DNA from 2 places in the Plantibacter lichenum genome. Region 1 is predicted to be linked to the other one. Evidence: riboswitches for the same ligand, from Rfam matches in the RefSeq annotation. Region 1 holds a riboswitch; the other holds the start of a gene.
The links. Region 1 has a riboswitch for glycine ahead of gcvT (glycine cleavage system aminomethyltransferase GcvT). Riboswitches for the same ligand answer to the same signal wherever they lie in the genome.
Positions count from the first base shown of each region.

Region 2: another riboswitch for glycine. It lies ahead of ACQ3HB_RS19895 (L-serine ammonia-lyase); the one in region 1 lies ahead of gcvT (glycine cleavage system aminomethyltransferase GcvT).

Region 1 covers NZ_JBOBFT010000005.1:22,034-30,378, forward strand. The annotation lists gene gcvP (aminomethyl-transferring glycine dehydrogenase) at 1-1,981, opposite strand, end outside; gene gcvH (glycine cleavage system protein GcvH) at 1,981-2,355, opposite strand; gene gcvT (glycine cleavage system aminomethyltransferase GcvT) at 2,362-3,477, opposite strand; glycine riboswitch at 3,534-3,640, opposite strand; glycine riboswitch at 3,642-3,727, opposite strand; gene ACQ3HB_RS08285 (NUDIX hydrolase) at 3,889-4,653, shown strand; gene nadA (quinolinate synthase NadA) at 4,650-5,999, shown strand; gene nadB (L-aspartate oxidase) at 6,002-7,750, shown strand; gene nadC (carboxylating nicotinate-nucleotide diphosphorylase) at 7,744-8,345, shown strand, end outside.
Region 2 covers NZ_JBOBFT010000020.1:28,609-36,953, reverse strand. The annotation lists gene ACQ3HB_RS19900 (hypothetical protein) at 1-1,012, shown strand, start outside; gene ACQ3HB_RS19895 (L-serine ammonia-lyase) at 1,112-2,515, opposite strand; glycine riboswitch at 2,705-2,802, opposite strand; gene ACQ3HB_RS19890 (hypothetical protein) at 2,960-3,244, shown strand; gene ACQ3HB_RS19885 (LysR family transcriptional regulator) at 3,441-4,331, shown strand; gene ACQ3HB_RS19880 (type 1 glutamine amidotransferase domain-containing protein) at 4,457-5,158, shown strand; gene ACQ3HB_RS19875 (arsenic resistance protein) at 5,136-6,113, opposite strand; gene ACQ3HB_RS19870 (SDR family NAD(P)-dependent oxidoreductase) at 6,185-7,150, shown strand; gene ACQ3HB_RS19865 (nuclear transport factor 2 family protein) at 7,510-7,884, shown strand; gene ACQ3HB_RS19860 (DEAD/DEAH box helicase) at 7,942-8,345, opposite strand, start outside.

The sequences.
Region 1 (8,345 bases):
GGGCTGCGAGGACGTCTGCGTTGGCCTCGACCTTGGCGCGGAGGTCGTCGAGGTCGACGTTGCCGAGCTCGTCGCACGCGACGACGACGACCTTCATGCCAGCGAGGACGGCGGATGCCGCGTTCGTGCCGTGGGCGCTCGACGGGATGAGGCACACGGTGCGGTCGAGGTCGCCGTTCGCGCGGTGGTAGCCGCGGATGGCGAGGAGGCCCGCGAGTTCGCCCTGGCTGCCGGCGTTCGGCTGCAGGGAGACGGAGTCGTAGCCGGTGACCTCGGCGAGCCACGTCTCGAGCTGGTCGATGAGCTGCAGCGAGCCCTCGACGTCCTCGCGCGGGGCGAAGGGGTGCAGTCCTGCGAACTCGGGCCAGGTGACGGCTTCCATCTCGGTGGCGGCGTTGAGCTTCATCGTGCAGGAGCCGAGTGGGATCATGCCGCGATCGAGCGCGTAGTCGCGGTCGGCGAGCTGCTTGAGGTAGCGCATCATCGCCGTCTCGGAGTGGTGCGTGTTGAAGACGGGGTGGGTGAGGTATTCCGTCTCGCGGCGGAGATCCTCCGGGTACTCGGCCGCGGCGGCGGGCGCGAACGCGAAGAACGCCGCGCCCTCTCCGGCGAAGATCGATGCGGGGGCCTCGACCTCGACGCGGGTCCCGGTGCCGAGGAGGTCGGTGAGCTCTCGGACGAGCGTGGAGCCGTGGTCGAGGTCGTCCGCCGTGACCTGGTCGAAGCTGAGGGACACGGTGGTCTCGTCGACGGCGCGGAGCAGGATGCCGCGTGCGTGTGCGGATGCGACGACGGCCGCGGCATCTGGCACGCCCACGAGGAGCGTGTCGAAGTAGTGCTCGGAGACGACGTCCGCGCCGGCCGTGCGGAGCGAGTACGCGGCGCTCACGGTCGTGGCGTGGACCGACTGCGCGATCCGGCGGATGCCTGCCGGGCCGTGGTAGACGGCGTACATCGCAGCCATGACGGCGAGCAGGACCTGCGCCGTGCAGATGTTGCTCGTGGCCTTCTCGCGGCGGATGTGCTGTTCACGCGTCTGGAGCGTGAGCCGGTACGCGGGGTGGCCCGCTGCGTCCTGGCTGACGCCGACGAGGCGGCCGGGGAGCTGACGTTCGAGGCCCTTGCGGACGGCCATGTAGCCGGCGTGCGGTCCGCCGAAGCCCATGGGCACGCCGAAACGCTGGGTGGTCCCGACGGCGATGTCCGCGCCGAGGGAGCCCGGCGAGGAGATGAGCGCGAGCGCCAGCAGGTCCGCGGCGACGACGGCGAGGCCGCCTTGGCCCTTGACCTCGGCGATGACCGCGGCGGGGTTCCAGATCCGGCCGCTCGCGCCCGGGTACTGCACGAAGACGCCGAATGCCTCGGGAAGCGCCTCACCTGCCGTGGCGGCAGCCGCGAAATCGATCTCGACGAGCTCGATGCCGACGGCCTCCGCGCGGTTCGCGAGGAGCGCCTTGGTCTGCGGGAACGCATCGGCGTCGACGATGAATGCGTGCGAGGCGGACTTCGAACCACGACGGGCGAGGAGCATGCCCTCGACGACCGCGGTGCTCTCGTCGAGCATCGACGCGTTGGCGGTGTCGAGCCCGGTGAGGTCGGAGACCATCGTCTGGAAGTTGATGAGCGCTTCGAGGCGGCCCTGTGAGATCTCCGGCTGGTAGGGCGTGTACGCCGTGTACCAGGACGGGTTCTCGAGCACGTTCCGCTTGATGACCGCGGGCGTGATCGTGTCGTAGTAGCCGAGGCCGATGAGGCTGCGGTTCACCGTGTTGCGAGAGGCGATGGCACGCAGCTCGGTCAGCGCGGCGCGTTCGCCGATCGCGTCCGGGATGCTCGACGAGGCGAGCTGGTCGGCCTTGATGGCGTCCGGGACGGCCGCGTCCAGCAGAGCGTCGACGGAGTCGTAGCCGACGGCTGCGAGCATCGTCGCCTGGGCGTCTGCATCGGTCCCGATGTGACGCGTCGAGAAACGTTCCGCCATCACTCGCCCACCACTGCTGCGTACTCGTCCCAGCTGAGGAGGGTGGTGGGGAGCTCGGCGAAGCGCACCGAGATGAGCCAGCCGGCGCCGAACGGGTCGGCGTTCACGATCGACGGGTCGTCGACCACGGCGTCGTTGATCTCCACGACCGTGCCGTCGATGGGCGCGAAGAGCTCGCCGACCGACTTCGTGGACTCGATCTCTCCGACGATGGAGCCGCCGGCGATCTCTCCGCCCACGGCGGGCAGGTCGACGTAGACGACGTCGCCGAGCTTCTCAGCGGCGTAGTCGGTGATGCCGATGAAGGCGAGGTCGCCCTCGACACGGATCCATTCGTGCTCGGCGGTGTACTTGAGTTCGGTCTTGTCGGCCATGTCGAGTTACTTCTCTCTCGTGTAGAAGGGCAGCGTGGTGACGGTCGCGGGAATCTTCGTCCCGCGGACATCGATGGTGAGGACCGTTCCAGTGGCGGACTGGTCGGGGTGGACGTAGGCCATCGCGATGGGGTGGCCGAGGGTGGGCGAGAGCGCGCCGCTCGTCACTGCGCCGATCTCGGTGTCGCCGTCGAACACGGCGTAGCCTGCTCGGCCGGCGCGTCGCCCTTCGGAGACGAGGGCCACGAGCACGGGGGCGTCGGGGTGCGGCCCGGCCTCGACGGCTTCACGCCCGACGAACGGACCCGGCTTGCTCAGAGCGACGACGCGGCCGAGCCCAGCCTGCACGGGGAAGCTGCCCGTGCCGAGCTCGTGGCCGTAGAGCGGCATGCCGGCTTCGAGACGCAGGGTGTCCCGGCTGGCGAGGCCGGCTGGGACGAGACCGCGGGATGCGCCTGCGGATTCGATCGCTCGCCAGAGCCGTTCGGCGGCATCGACCTGCACATAGAGCTCGAACCCGTCTTCGCCCGTGTAGCCGGTGCGGGCGACGAGCAGCGGGAGGCCGTCGAAGAATGCGTCGGTGCAGCGGTAGTAGCCCAGCTCGGCGAGCGGAGTGCCGAGGTCGGTGATCTCGGCGACCGATTCGAGGATCGCGCGGGACGCCGGGCCCTGAACGGCGATGAGCGCGGTCGCGTCGCTCTGGTCCTCGACCGTCACATCGAAGTCGGCGGCGCGCTCGCTGAGTGCCTGGAACGCGGCTTCGCGATTGCCGGCGTTCGCGATGACGAGGAACCGCTCGTCGGCGAGGCGGTAGACGACGATGTCGTCGACGATGCCGCCCTGCGCGTTGAGGATGAGCGAGTACTTCGCCTGCCACAGCGCGATGGCGGACAGCTTGCCGGCGAGCGCGGCGTCGAGGAATGCTCCGGCGTCGGGGCCGGTGACGAGGATCTCGGCCATGTGCGAGAGGTCGAAGATGCCTGCTGCGGTGCGGACGGCGTGGTGCTCGGCGAGGTCGCTCGAGTAGCGGACGGGCATCTGCCAGCCGGCGAAGTCCGTGAAGCTCGCGCCCGCGGCTTCGTGGACGGCGTGCAAAGGACTGGTTCGTTCGAGATCGGTCACGAGTTCTCCGGGGTCGCGTGGTGCGCTGCAGGCGCACCGAAGCGCCTGTTGGGAACTCCCCCTCTGTCATTGGCCTGAGAGTTTCGCGAGCGACGGATCGAGGTCCGGGCTGCTTTCACCGTCGGCGAGCGCCACAGGATGGTGGCGCTGCTTTCCAGAGTGGCCAGTTCGATGCGGTACAGGACCTGAGAGATTGGCGGGGAGGCTTGCTCCTTCGGTGCCGGTGAACCGGCTCTCCCGCATCGTGTTTGCGGCCCGATATTCGTTTGCGCGCCCAGCATATCGTGGTTCGCCGCGCTTCCGGGAGTCGGTGTTCTGGTCAGGTGTACACTAAGGATCAGATCAGTAAGGGTCAGGGCTACCCTTAGTAGGCGCAGGCAGCACGGCACCCGACCGGACAGGAGGCATCGGATGAATGAGACCGACCAGACCACGGCGGACGCGGCCTCCGTCAAGCTCGCCGTCTCCACCGTGATCTTCACACTCCGCACGGACGACGGATTCGGCGCGACCGACCCGACGCCAGGCATCTGGATTCCGCTCGTCCGCCGCATCCGCGAACCGTACGACGGACTGTGGGCGCTGCCGGGAGGTCCGCTCGGCGCAGAGGAGTCCTTGGCCGACGCCGCCCGACGCACCCTCGAGGCCACGACCCAGCTGAGCCCCCGCTACCTCGAACAGCTCTACGCGTTCGGCGACATCGACCGATCGCCGGACGAGCGCGTCGTCTCGATCGTCTACTGGGCGCTCGTCGGCTCCGAGGAGGCCAAGCGCACGCTCGTCGGACAGAACGTCCGGTGGTTCCGCACCGATGCGCTTCCACGGCTCGCCTTCGACCACGAACTCATTGTGGAGTACGCGCTCTGGCGGCTGCGCAGCAAACTCGAGTACAGCCACATCGCTCACGCGTTCCTCGGTGAGACCTTCACCCTCACGGAACTGCGCGAGGTCCACGAGGCCGTCCTCCAGAAGCAACTCGACCCGGCCAACTTCCGCCGGCAGATCGAGTCGTCCGGGCAGGTCGTCGCAACCGACGAACTCCGCACCGGCGGCCGGCACCGTCCGGCGAGGCTCTACCGCTTCAACCGCTCCTCCGAGTACGCCGACCACGGCCCGCTCGCCGGTGCAGACCCCACCGAACCCGCACCACCAGCACGCATGCAGGAGCACTCATGACCCTCACCGCTTCCGTCGACGCCACGATCCAGGAGATCGCGAGCGGAGAGACCTCAGGTTCCACCTGTGCGCCAGAGCTCGCCTCAGGCCCGTGGGTGTTCGACCTCACTCCCCCGAGCTACGGCCCTGGCGCGTCGATGGGCGATGTCATCCCCACCGGTTCACCCCGTCAGGGTCAGTTGCCCGCCTCCTACCGTGATGCGGATCAGGCGGACCTGCACCGGCGCATCGTGGCCGCGAAGGAGACGCTCGGCGATCGGGTCGTGATCCTCGGTCACTTCTACCAGCGCGACGAGGTCGTGCAGCACGCGGACTACGTCGGTGACTCATTCCAGCTCGCGAACGCCGCGAAGGCACGGACCGAGGCGGAGGCGATCGTCTTCTGCGGCGTCCACTTCATGGCGGAGACGGCCGATCTGCTCTCCGGTCCGGAGCAGGCGGTCATCCTCCCGAACCTCGCCGCGGGCTGCTCGATGGCCGACATGGCCAACATCGACCAGGTCGAGGAGGCGTGGGAGCAGCTCGAAGCCCTCTACGGCACGGAGCCCGATGCGGACGGCCGGGTGCCCGTCATCCCCGTCACCTACATGAACTCGTCCGCAGCGCTCAAGAGTTTCTGCGGTCGCCACGGCGGCATCGTGTGCACCTCCTCGAACGCCGAGACGGTCCTCAAATGGGCCTTCGAACGCGGCCAGCGAGTCCTCTTCTTCCCCGACCAGCACCTCGGCCGCAACACGGCGAAGAAGCTCGGCGTGCCGCTCGAGCACATGCCCATGTGGAACCCGAACAAGCCGCTCGGCGGCAACGACGCGCACGGGTTGCAGGAGGCCGAGGTCATCCTGTGGCACGGCTTCTGCTCGGTGCACAAGCGGTTCACGGTCGACCAGATCGATCGCGCTCGCGCCAGTCACCCCGGCGTCCGCGTCATCGTGCACCCCGAGTGCCCGATGCCCGTGGTCGACGCCGCGGACGAGGCAGGATCGACGGACTACATCCAGAAGGCGATCGAGGCTGCCCCGGCAGGGACGACCTTCGCCATCGGCACGGAGATCAACATGGTGCAGCGCCTCGCAGCGCAGTACCCGCAGCACACCATCTTCTGCCTCGACGATGTCATCTGCCCCTGCTCCACGATGTACCGCATCCACCCCGGCTACCTCGCATGGGTGCTCGAAGGCCTGGTCGCGGGCGAGGTCATCAACCGGATCACCGTCTCCGACGACGTCGCCGTCCCCGCACGGCTCGCCCTCGAACGGATGCTCGCTGCGAAGCCGCCCGTCGCCGCGTCTCCGGCGACCACGGCTCCCGCGACGCAGGCTCCCGCCACACAGACGGCCGAGGTCTGACCGTGACCAGGGTCGTGGTGGTGGGCAGCGGCATCGCCGGGCTCGTCACCGCCATCCATGCGAGCGATGAGCACGAGGTCGTCCTCGTCACGAAGGACGTGCTGGGGCAGAGCAACACGCGCTACGCGCAGGGCGGCATCGCCGGGGTGATGTTCGACGACGACTCCATCGAGTCGCACGTGCAGGACACGCTCACAGCGGGTGCCGGCCTGTGCAATGAAGACGCTGTGCGCGTCCTCTGCAGCGAGGGACCGGATCGCATCCGTGAACTGATCGCGTACGGTGTCGCGTTCGACCGCGCGGGCGCCGGCCCGGATGCGGCGTTCGCGAAAGGCCTCGAAGCCGCCCACTCCTACCCGCGGGTATTGCACGCGGGCGGCGATGCGACGGGCGCGGCCATCGAGGCGGCTCTCGTCCACCGCGTCCGTGAGACGAGCGTCGCCATCCACGAGCACACCTTCCTCGTCGACCTGCTCGTCGAGGAGGGCGTCGTGCGCGGCGTGCTGCTCCGTGCCGACGGCGAGGAGTTCATCGTGCGGGCCGACGCGGTCGTGCTCGCGACGGGCGGCGCAGGCCAGCTCTACCCGCACACGACGAACCCGCTCGTCGCGACGGGCGACGGCGCGGCGGCCGCCCTTCGCGCCGGCGCGGTGCTCGAGGACGTCGAGTTCGTCCAGTTCCACCCGACCGCGCTCACCTCCGCGGGGAGCTTCCTCGTCTCAGAGGCCGTGCGCGGCGAAGGCGCCGTCCTCCGCGATGCATCCGGCGAGCGCTTCATGCAGCGGGTCCACCCCGATGCGGAACTCGCACCCAGAGACGTCGTCGCCCGCGGGATCGCAGCAGCGATGGCGGCACAGGGCGGCATGCCGGTCGTCCTCGATGCGACGATGCTCGGAGCGGAACGGCTTGCTGCGCGCTTCCCCGGGATCGACGCCGCCGTGCGAGCTTCAGGCATCGACTGGTCTGGTGAACCGGTGCCCGTCTCCCCCGCCGCGCACTACTGGATGGGCGGCGTGCGCACCGACCTGCACGCTCGCACGAGTCTTCCCGGACTGTACGCGGTCGGCGAGGTCGCGCGGACGGGTGTCCACGGCGCGAACCGGCTGGCCTCGAATTCCCTGCTCGAAGGCGCCGTGTTCGGTGCACGGGCCGCTGCCGCGATCGGTGCGGACCTGCAGGTGGGCCCTTCGACAGGCTCAGGGACCGAGGATGGCCCGGTCATCGAGCTTGTCGACATGCGCCCTTCGACAGGCTCAGGGAACGGTGTAGTACGCCCTTCGACAGGTTCAGGGACCGGGGATGGCCCGGTCATCGAGCTTGTCGACATGCGCCCTTCGACAGGCTCAGGGAACGGCGTGGGCTCAGGGACCGGTGGTGAGGGCTTCACACGAGCGGCACTCCACGAACTCCTGTGGCGCGACGCCGGCCTCATCCGCAGCGGCGAGGGCCTCACCGCCGCAGCCACGGTCCTCGACCGATGGACGGCCGAGCAGACCGGCCGTCCGATCACGGACCAGGATTCCGAGGACCGGAACCTGCTCCTCCTCGCACGGGCGATCGTCGCCGCCGCCCTCCACCGCACCGAGTCCCGTGGCGCCCACGCCCGCAGCGACTTCCCGCTGACCGATCCAGCCCAGGCCGTCTCGACAGCCGTCGTCGCGTCACGGCACTCGTCCACGTCCACCACCCCATTCGCGATGGTCGGCGCCGCCGACCGCGTCCCATCCGGAGAGATGCTCACCACATGCTGACCGCTCGACTCATCGACACCGCCGTCACCGCCGCCCTCGTCGAGGACGCGCCCTGGGGCGATCTCACCTCCGAGGCCCTCATCCCGGCGGACGCCACCGCCACGGCAACCCTCAACGCCCGGGAGCCTGGCGTCTTCAGCGGCGGCGCGGTCTTCGAGGCGGCGTTCCGATTGACGGATCCGACGGTCGAGGTGAGCGTCATCGCCCAGGACGGCGAGCGGTTCGAGGCCGGCGACACCCTGGCGACCGTCAGCGGTCCCGCCCGCTCCGTCCTCACCGCGGAGCGCATCGCCCTCAACTTCGTCCAGCGCATGAGCGGCATCGCGACGCTCACGAGCCGGTTCGTCGCCGAGACCGAGGGGACGACGGCGCGCATCGTCGATACCCGGAAGACGACTCCGGGCCTCCGCGCCTTCGAACGCCACGCCGTGCGCTCCGGCGGCGGCCACAACCACCGTTTCTCGCTGTCCGACGCGGTCATGGCGAAGGACAACCACCTCGCCGTCCTCACTGCGCGCGGCCTCACGGTCACGGAGGCGCTTCTGCAGGCCAAGGAACAGCTGTCTCACACGACTCACATCGAGGTCGAGGTGGA
Region 2 (8,345 bases), on a different contig from region 1:
GAGCTTCCGTCTCCCGCTGGGCTGCGACGACCTCGTCTCGGCGGCCGACGCGGAGTCTGCACTGCAAGCGCCTGCGACCGCCACGGACTGGCCGACGTCGTCCGACCACGCTTCCCTCGCAGACGTCGCCATCCAGAACGCCGGGGGCATTGTCTGCCAGTGGGCGGTCGATCCCGCAGACTTCGGGGGCCAGATCACGGCCACGGACTCTCCGGCGCCTCGACTCATCGTCTCCGTCCTTCCGGACGCCGCGGACGCCTGGAATCCGGGCTGGCAGGGCGACGCCGAAGCGACGGAGACCCGCACCTTCGGTTCGACCGAGGCGTATGCGTCGTGCGGTGACATCGGTTGCCGCGCGAACGCGCTCGTCGGTTCCAACTGGGTCAACATCCTCATCTACAACCCCGGCGCGCAGGTTGCGACGACGTCCCTCGGCACACCGGACGAGACCTTCGAGCACGCGACTCCGGCGTTCACCTCGATCTTCGACCACCTCGCATCGGCCGGCGAACCGGCACCCGCATGGATCCCACCGACAACCTCGAGCCCATCGCCGGCGAACTGCGAGACGCTCTTCCCACTCGCGATCGCCGCATCGGTCATCAACGCGCCAGGGGCGGTCGATGTCCTTCCGGCAGCCGAGGACACGCTCCCCGCCTCATCGACCATCGCGCTCAAACAGGCCGGCGCGCTCACCTGTTCCTACGGCGGCCCAGACGCCACCGCATTCTCCGCGCCGATCACGGTCACCGCGCTCCCGGGCGGCGCATGGGTCCTGCCGAAGCTCTCCTCGGAACTGCCGGCCTCCGGCACCCAGGCGGCGTTCGCGTTGACCGGATCGGCGACGAACCCCGCGCTCATCTGGTGCAGCGAGAACGGGAATTTCTGCGAGGTGCTCTTCAGCTCCGACGGTCAGGCCGTCTCGGTGATGACCCAGCAGTTCTCGGGGGCGACGCCGTCCGCGCGCGAACTCGCGACGTCGGCGGCAGAGCACATCGTGGCGCTCCGCTGACCCCCTCGCCGCCGGGCGTCCCCCGCCACACCTCCGTTTTCGTGCAAGACGGACGTTTTCGAGGGCACCTTGTGCACGAAAACGGAGGTTTGGGGAGGGTCAGCATTCCACGACGTTGACCGCCAGACCACCCATCGCCGTCTCCTTGTACTTCGACGACATGTCCCGGCCCGTCTCCCGCATCGTGACGATGACCTCGTCGAGCGAGACGCTGTGCGAACCGTCGCCCCACAGCGCCATCTTCGCCGCGTTGATCGCCTTTGCCGCAGCGATCGCGTTCCGCTCGATGCACGGGATCTGCACGAGTCCGCCGATGGGATCGCACGTGAGGCCGAGGTTGTGCTCCATCGCGATCTCCGCCGCGTTCTCCACCTGCTCCGGGATGCCGCCGAGCACCTCCGCGAGTCCCGCGGCGGCCATGGAGGAGGCGGAACCGACCTCGCCCTGACAGCCGACCTCGGCACCGGAGATGGACGCCTGCTCCTTGTAGAGCACTCCGACGGCGCCCGCCGCGAGGAGGAACCGCACGACGACATCGTCCTTCTGTTCCGTCGTCGCCGTGTCCATGCCTGGCCCGTAATGCGTCGCGTAGAAGAGGACCGCTGGGATGATGCCGGCCGCACCGTTGGTCGGCGCCGTCACGACCCGACCGCCGGAAGCGTTCTCCTCGTTGACGGCGAGCGCCACGAGGTTCACCCACTCCTGCCAGAACTTGAGGTCCCGATGCGGGTCCTCGGCGCGCAGTCGATCGTGCCAGGCCGGTGCGCGACGCCGCACGTTGAGGCCGCCGGGGAGCGGCCCCGTGCGCTGCAGACTCGAGTTCTTGCACTCCTCCATGACGTCACGGATGTGGAGGAGGCCGGATCGCACGTCCGCTTCGGACCTGGTGACGAGTTCGTTCTGCAGCATCACACCGCTGAACGGGAGACCGTGCTCCGTGCAGTGCGCGAGCAACCCCGCGGCCGTGCGGAACGGCATCGGCACGATCGCGTCGCCCTCCACCCCCGCGGGTCCCGTGCGGGCGACCGGCTCCCCGCCCTCACGGACGACGAACCCTCCGCCGACGGAGTAGAAGACCGCTTCGTGCAGGACGGTGCCCGCGGCATCGGTCACGGCGAAGCGCACGCCGTTCGTGTGGCGGTCGAGGACCGTGAGCGGGTGGAGCACGATGTCGTCCACGCCGTACCGGAGCGGTCGTCGTCCGCCGAACAGGAGCTCGCCCGTCTCGGCGAGCGCCGCGAGACGCGATTCCACCTCCTCCGGCAGGATCTCGTCCGGACGGTACCCTTCCAGCCCGAGGAGGACGGCGGTCATCGTGCCGTGCCCTCGCCCGGTCGCCGCGAGGGACCCGTAGAGGTGGACGTCGATGCCCGCGACGTCCTCGAGAAGACCCGCAGCCGTCACGTCCTCGACGAAGGTGCACGCGGCACGCATCGGCCCCACCGTGTGGGAACTCGACGGGCCGATGCCCACCGAGAAGAGGTCGAACACACTGATCGTCATGGTCGGTGAGCCGATGGTGACGGGATGCGGGACATGAGGAACTCCGATGCTGTGGCGCGCACGTGCGCGACCGATGGTCGAATCCCTCCCCGCTCTGTCTCGGACCTGAGAGTTTCCGACCTCCCCTGGCGGGAGAGGACTTGCACCGTCGGTGAGCGACGGCGGACCGTCGCTGCTTTCCAGAGTCGCCCAGCTGCTGCGGTACGGGGGCCTGAGAGATTCCCGGAGAGGATTTGCTCCTACGGCGCCCGCCCAGGCCACAGGCGGAACTCTCCCGCAGCTGCTCGAAGGCGTGTGATGTTGTGCCGCCACGATACACGATCGTGCGGAGTCCGAGAATGGCTGGATTGCAGGTGCGCCCCGGGCCTAACCTGATGACGGACCCGGCACGATCGACGACTGCTCGAGCCGCCGTGGAAGCGCGGGCCACCGAAGGAGTTCGACATGAGCGATCAGAACCTCGAGAACCCGAACATCAACAACCCGGGTCCGCACGACGAGGCGGTCGACGAGGAGCTGCTCACCAACGCGAGCATCAACAATCCCGGCCCGCACGACGAATCCGTCGACGAGGAGCCGCTCGCGAACCCGAGCATCAACAACCCCGGCCCGCACGACGGCCCCGTCGACGACGCCGTCGCCGAGGAGACCGCGACCGTGAACAACCCGGGACCGGACGAGAGTCAGATCCCGCATCACGAGCATAAGGATCACCACCACAAGCACTAGGGCTGCGCTTCGACAGGCTCAGCGACCGGATAGGGGTCCGGTCCCTGAGCCTGCCGAAGGGGGACGAGCTCAGGGACCAGATAGGGGTCTGGTCCCTGAGCCTGTCGAAGGGGGACGAGCTCAGGGACCGGTGGCTGACCCGTGTGGAAGCCGACCGCGTGACAGCCCGCCCGAGCGATGCGAGAATCAGCCTCTGATGGCACTCCACGATCTCGACCACCTCCGCACGTTCCTGACGGTGCAGCGCGCCGGCTCCCTCACGGAGGCCGCGGCCCTCCTCGGGATCTCGCAGCCGACCGTCTCAGCGCACGTCCAGGCGCTCGAGGCGTCGCTCGGCTATCCCGTGCTCGTGCGCGACCGCTCGGGCGCGACCGTCACGACCAAGGGGGCGGCGCTCGCCCGTGAGGTGGCGGTGCACATCGACGCGCTCGACGACATCGCCTCGCTCAGCACGGATGCGGGAGGCACACCCCGAGCCGTGCACCTCGGCGGCCCGGCCGAGCTGCTCACGACGGTCGTCCTGCCGAGGCTCCCCGAACTGCTCGAAGCAGCCGGGGTACCCGTCCACGTCACCTTCGGCCTGGCCGAGCCGCTCCTGGAAGCGCTGCGCACCGGCGCGCTCGACGTCGTCGTGAGCGCCGTGCAGCCGCGCGTCCGCGGAGTCGAGGCCGCCCCGCTGATCGACGAGGAGTTCGTCCTCGTCGCAGCCCCTGCCTGGACTCCTCCCGTCGGGACGGAGGCGCCCGCCTCCCTCGCGCACATCCCCGTCATCACGTACGCCACGAACCTGCCGATCGTCCGACGGTACTGGCGCACGGAGTTCGACCGTCGCCCCAACGGGGTCATGATCGCCGCCGTCGTGCCTGATCTCCGTGGGGTGCTCGCGGCTGTGATCGCCGGCACGGGCATGTCGGTGCTGCCCCGCTACCTCGCCCAGGACGCGCTCGACTCCGGCGCGCTCGTCCTGCTCCACGAGCCAACGATCGCCCCGCTCAACACCGTCTATCTCGCGCGGCGCATCGGCGAGGCCAATCGGCAGGGGCCGGTGCGGGCGCTCAGCGCAGCGCTCGAACGGGTCGTCGGCTGAGCGCAGCCGTTCCCGCCTCGGCTCTCCCGACGGAGCGACCTCACCAATCGGCCGATGAAGGACCAAGGATTTCCGATCGATCCCTGATCATCGCAGCGCGAGACTGGACGGGTCGAAAGGAAACGATGTCCTCCATCCTCATGGTCGTCACGGCCGCAACCTCACTCACCCTCACCGACGGCACCGAGCACCCGACAGGGTTCTGGGCCGAAGAACTCGTCGTCGCGCACCGCGAACTGCTCGCTGCCGGTCACACCGTCACGCTCGCCAGCCCCGGCGGTGTGCGCCCGCAAGCCGATCCCGGCTCGCTCACAGCCGAGACGGTCGGCGATGCGACGCGCGCCGAGGAGTTCCGCAGCTATCTCGCCGGAATCGAGGACGCCATCGCGCACCCGATCACGCTCGCCGACATGACCGTCGCCGACTTCGACGGGATCGTCCTCCCCGGCGGACACGGCCCGATGACCGACCTGGCGTTCGACGCCGATCTCGGCAGGATCCTCGCAGAGGCCGATGCCGCGCAGACCCTCATCGCCCCGTTCTGCCACGGCCCAGCCGGTCTGTTGAGCGCGACCAGCCTCGACGGGAGCTTCGTATTCTCCGGCCGTCGACTCACCGTGTTCACCGACGAAGAGGAACTCACCGGCGGGACGGGCGAACGGACGCCGTGGTTCGTCGAGCGCACGCTCGCAGAGCGCGGAGCGGTCATCGAGAGCGGCCCGGCGTGGTCCGGCCACGTCGTCCGCGACGGCAACCTCATCTCCGGCCAGAACCCGCAGTCGAGCGAAGCCGTCGCCGCCGCCGTCATCGAGGCGCTGTCGGCCTGACCCTCACGAGGAACGGCACCAGCCGCACGAGCACGACCATCCCGACGAGTTCCACGAGCGTCTGCGTCACGACGACGAGCGGAGCGATCCCGAGGGACGCCGGGAGCGCGAGTGCGAGCGGCAGGACCACGAGCGAGTTGCGTGTCGCGCCGCTGAACACGAGCGCCCGTCCGGCGGGGACGTCGAGTCCCGCCGGGCGGCGCATCACCGCACCGAGCGCCACCATCACGACCAGGAACAGGGCGAAGACCGGCACCACTCGGAGGAGTGCGCCCGCCTGCTCCCCCGCGGCCGCGATCTGCGACCCGATGACGACCGCGAGCGTCAGCATCATGACCGGCACCATCGCGCCCTCCATGACCGTCACCACCGCACGTCCTGCGCGATGCCGTCGCGCGATCACCTGCACGAGCGCTGCAGCACCGAGCGGCAGGACGATGAGCAGCAGGAACGCTTCGACGAACGGGCCCACCTCGACGAGCCCGACGGTCTCCGGTCCCGCGAACACCCACAGGTAGGCCGGCAGCAACAGGATCTGCAGGAGCATCAGGACGGGCGTCGCGGCGAGGAGCCGGTCCCGGGCACCGCCCGCCAGCCCCGTGAAGACGATGACGTAGTCCACGCACGGGGTCAGGAGGACGAGCAGGACGCCGAGCAGCAGCCCGCGGTCGTCAGCGACGAACCGGGACAGCACGAACACGACCGCCGGCACGACGATGAAGTTGAGCACGACCACCGCGCCGAGGAACCGGATGTCGCGGAACGCGCGGACCACCTCGATGATCGGCACCGCCAGGAACGTCGCGAACAGGAGCAGCATGAGCGACGGGTTGATCGATGCGGCGAGCGCAGGAGCCGTCCAGGGCAGCGTCCAGCCCACGACGCCGCCGAGGAGGATCGCCGCGAGGTACAACGGGACCTGTCGACGATCCCACCACCCCACGATCCGCTGCATCCCCACAGCCTAGGGACTCCCGGGCGGACCCCATTGACTGCGAGTGCACTCGAAGTCGTAGTCTGACGACTATGACAACAGCACAGCACCGCATCGGGTCCGGTTTCGACGCTTCGAGCACGGCGAGCGAGGTCCTCCGGGGCATCGATCTCACCGGCAAACTCGCGATCGTCACCGGTGGCTACTCGGGTCTCGGCAAGGAGACCGTCCGCGCGCTCGCAGCCGCCGGCGCGCACGTCGTCGTTCCCGCCCGCCGGGTCGACGCTGCGCGCCAGGAGCTCGCGGACATCGAGGGCGTCGAGGTCGACGAGATGGACCTCTCCGACCTCGCGAGCGTCCGCGCCTTCGCGGAGCGCTTCCTCGCCTCGGGGCGCGGCATCGACATCATCATTGACAACGCAGGCGTGATGGCCGCCCCGGAGACCCGCGTCGGCCCGGGCTGGGAACTGCAGTTCGCGACCAACCACCTCGGACACTTCACCCTCGTGAATCTGCTCTGGCCGGCAATCGTCAAGAACGGCTCGTCACGCGTCGTCGCCACGTCCTCCGCTGGACACCGCCGCTCCCCCATCCGCTGGGACGACGTCGACTTCACGACGGGCTACGACAAGTGGCAGGCCTACGGGCAGGCGAAGACGGCCAACGCCCTGTTCGCCGTGCACCTCGACGAACTGGGCAAGGCCGAGGGCGTCCGCGCCTTCTCCGTCCACCCGGGAGGCATCCTCACGCCGCTGCAGCGCCACCTCCCGAAGGAGGAGATGGTCGCGCTCGGCTGGATCGACGAGGACGGCAACGGGCTCAACACCGCTTTCAAGACGCCTGAGCAGGGCGCCGCGACGCAGGTGTGGGCGGCGACGTCTCCGCAGCTCGACGGGCTGGGCGGCGCGTACCTCGAGGACGTCGACATCGCGGAACCCACCGCGGACGCCGTCGCTCCGGCGGCCGGTGTGGCCGACTACGCCGTGGACCCCGCCGAAGCCGCGCGTCTGTGGGCGCTCTCGGCAGAGCTGACGGGCGTGAACGCGTTCGCGCGCTGATCTCCTCCCGGTCACCGAGCCTGTCGAAGTACCCGGTTACTGAGCCAGCCGAAGTGCACGGTCACCGAGCCTGTCGAAGTACCCGGTCACCGAGCCAGCCGAAGTACCCGGTCACCGAGCCTGTCGAAGTACCCGGTTACTGAGCCTGTCGAAGTGCCCGGTCGCTGAGCCTGTCGAAGTACCCGGTTACTGAGCCTGTCGAAGTACCCGACCTCACGGGACCCACCCCTCGACACGCTCAGGGACCGGAGGCACGAGCGGTTCCGATCCTGAACACGGAGGAAGGCGGGAGGTGACGGGAGTAGTGTGGCGACACACCGACCGCCCGACGCATCCCGCCTTCCGATTGGACCGCTGACATGGCCGACGAAACGACCGCAGACCTCGCCGAGACCTGGGTGGACGCGTACCAGCGCGCCTGGTCGAGCAACGACCCCGACCACATCCGGGCGCTCTTCACCCCGACGGCCGAGTACCGGACGGAACCGTGGGTGGAGCCATTGCGCGGGCACGACGCGATCGTCGCCTCGTGGCTGGAACGGCGCGACGAACCGGGCACCTTCACCTTCGACTGGACCGTGCAGGGAACCGACGGACCGCTCGCCTTCATCCAGGGCGAGACCGCGTACACCTCGGGGAAGACCTACAGCAATCTGTGGGTGGTCTGGCTCGCACCGGACGGCCGCGCCATGTCGTTCACCGAGTGGTGGATGGACCAGGCGAAGCCCAGCTGACGCCTTCCTCGACCGGCCCGCCGCAGCCGACGTACGCTGCAACGGACACCGTTCGTCTCAGGCCTCCAGGAGCCCCCGGATGTCCTCGGCCGTGAGCGCCTGGCTGAAGACGGCGTCGTCGTCGAGCACGGCGTCGAAGAGCTTCGACTTGCGCGCCTTGAGCGCCATGACCTTCTCCTCGATCGTGTCGCTCGCGACGAGCCGGTACACCATGACGTTGCCGGTCTGCCCGATGCGGTGGGTGCGGTCGATCGCCTGCGACTCCGACGCCGGATTCCACCACGGGTCGAGGAGGAACACGTAGTCCGCCTGGGTCAGGTTCAGCCCGAACCCGCCCGCCTTCAGGCTGATGAGGAAGACGGGCGCTTCGCCCATCTGGAACCGCTTGATGATCTCCGGCCGCTTCCGGCTGGAACCGTCGAGGTACTCGTAGGCGATGCCCGCAGCATCGAGTCGTGCCG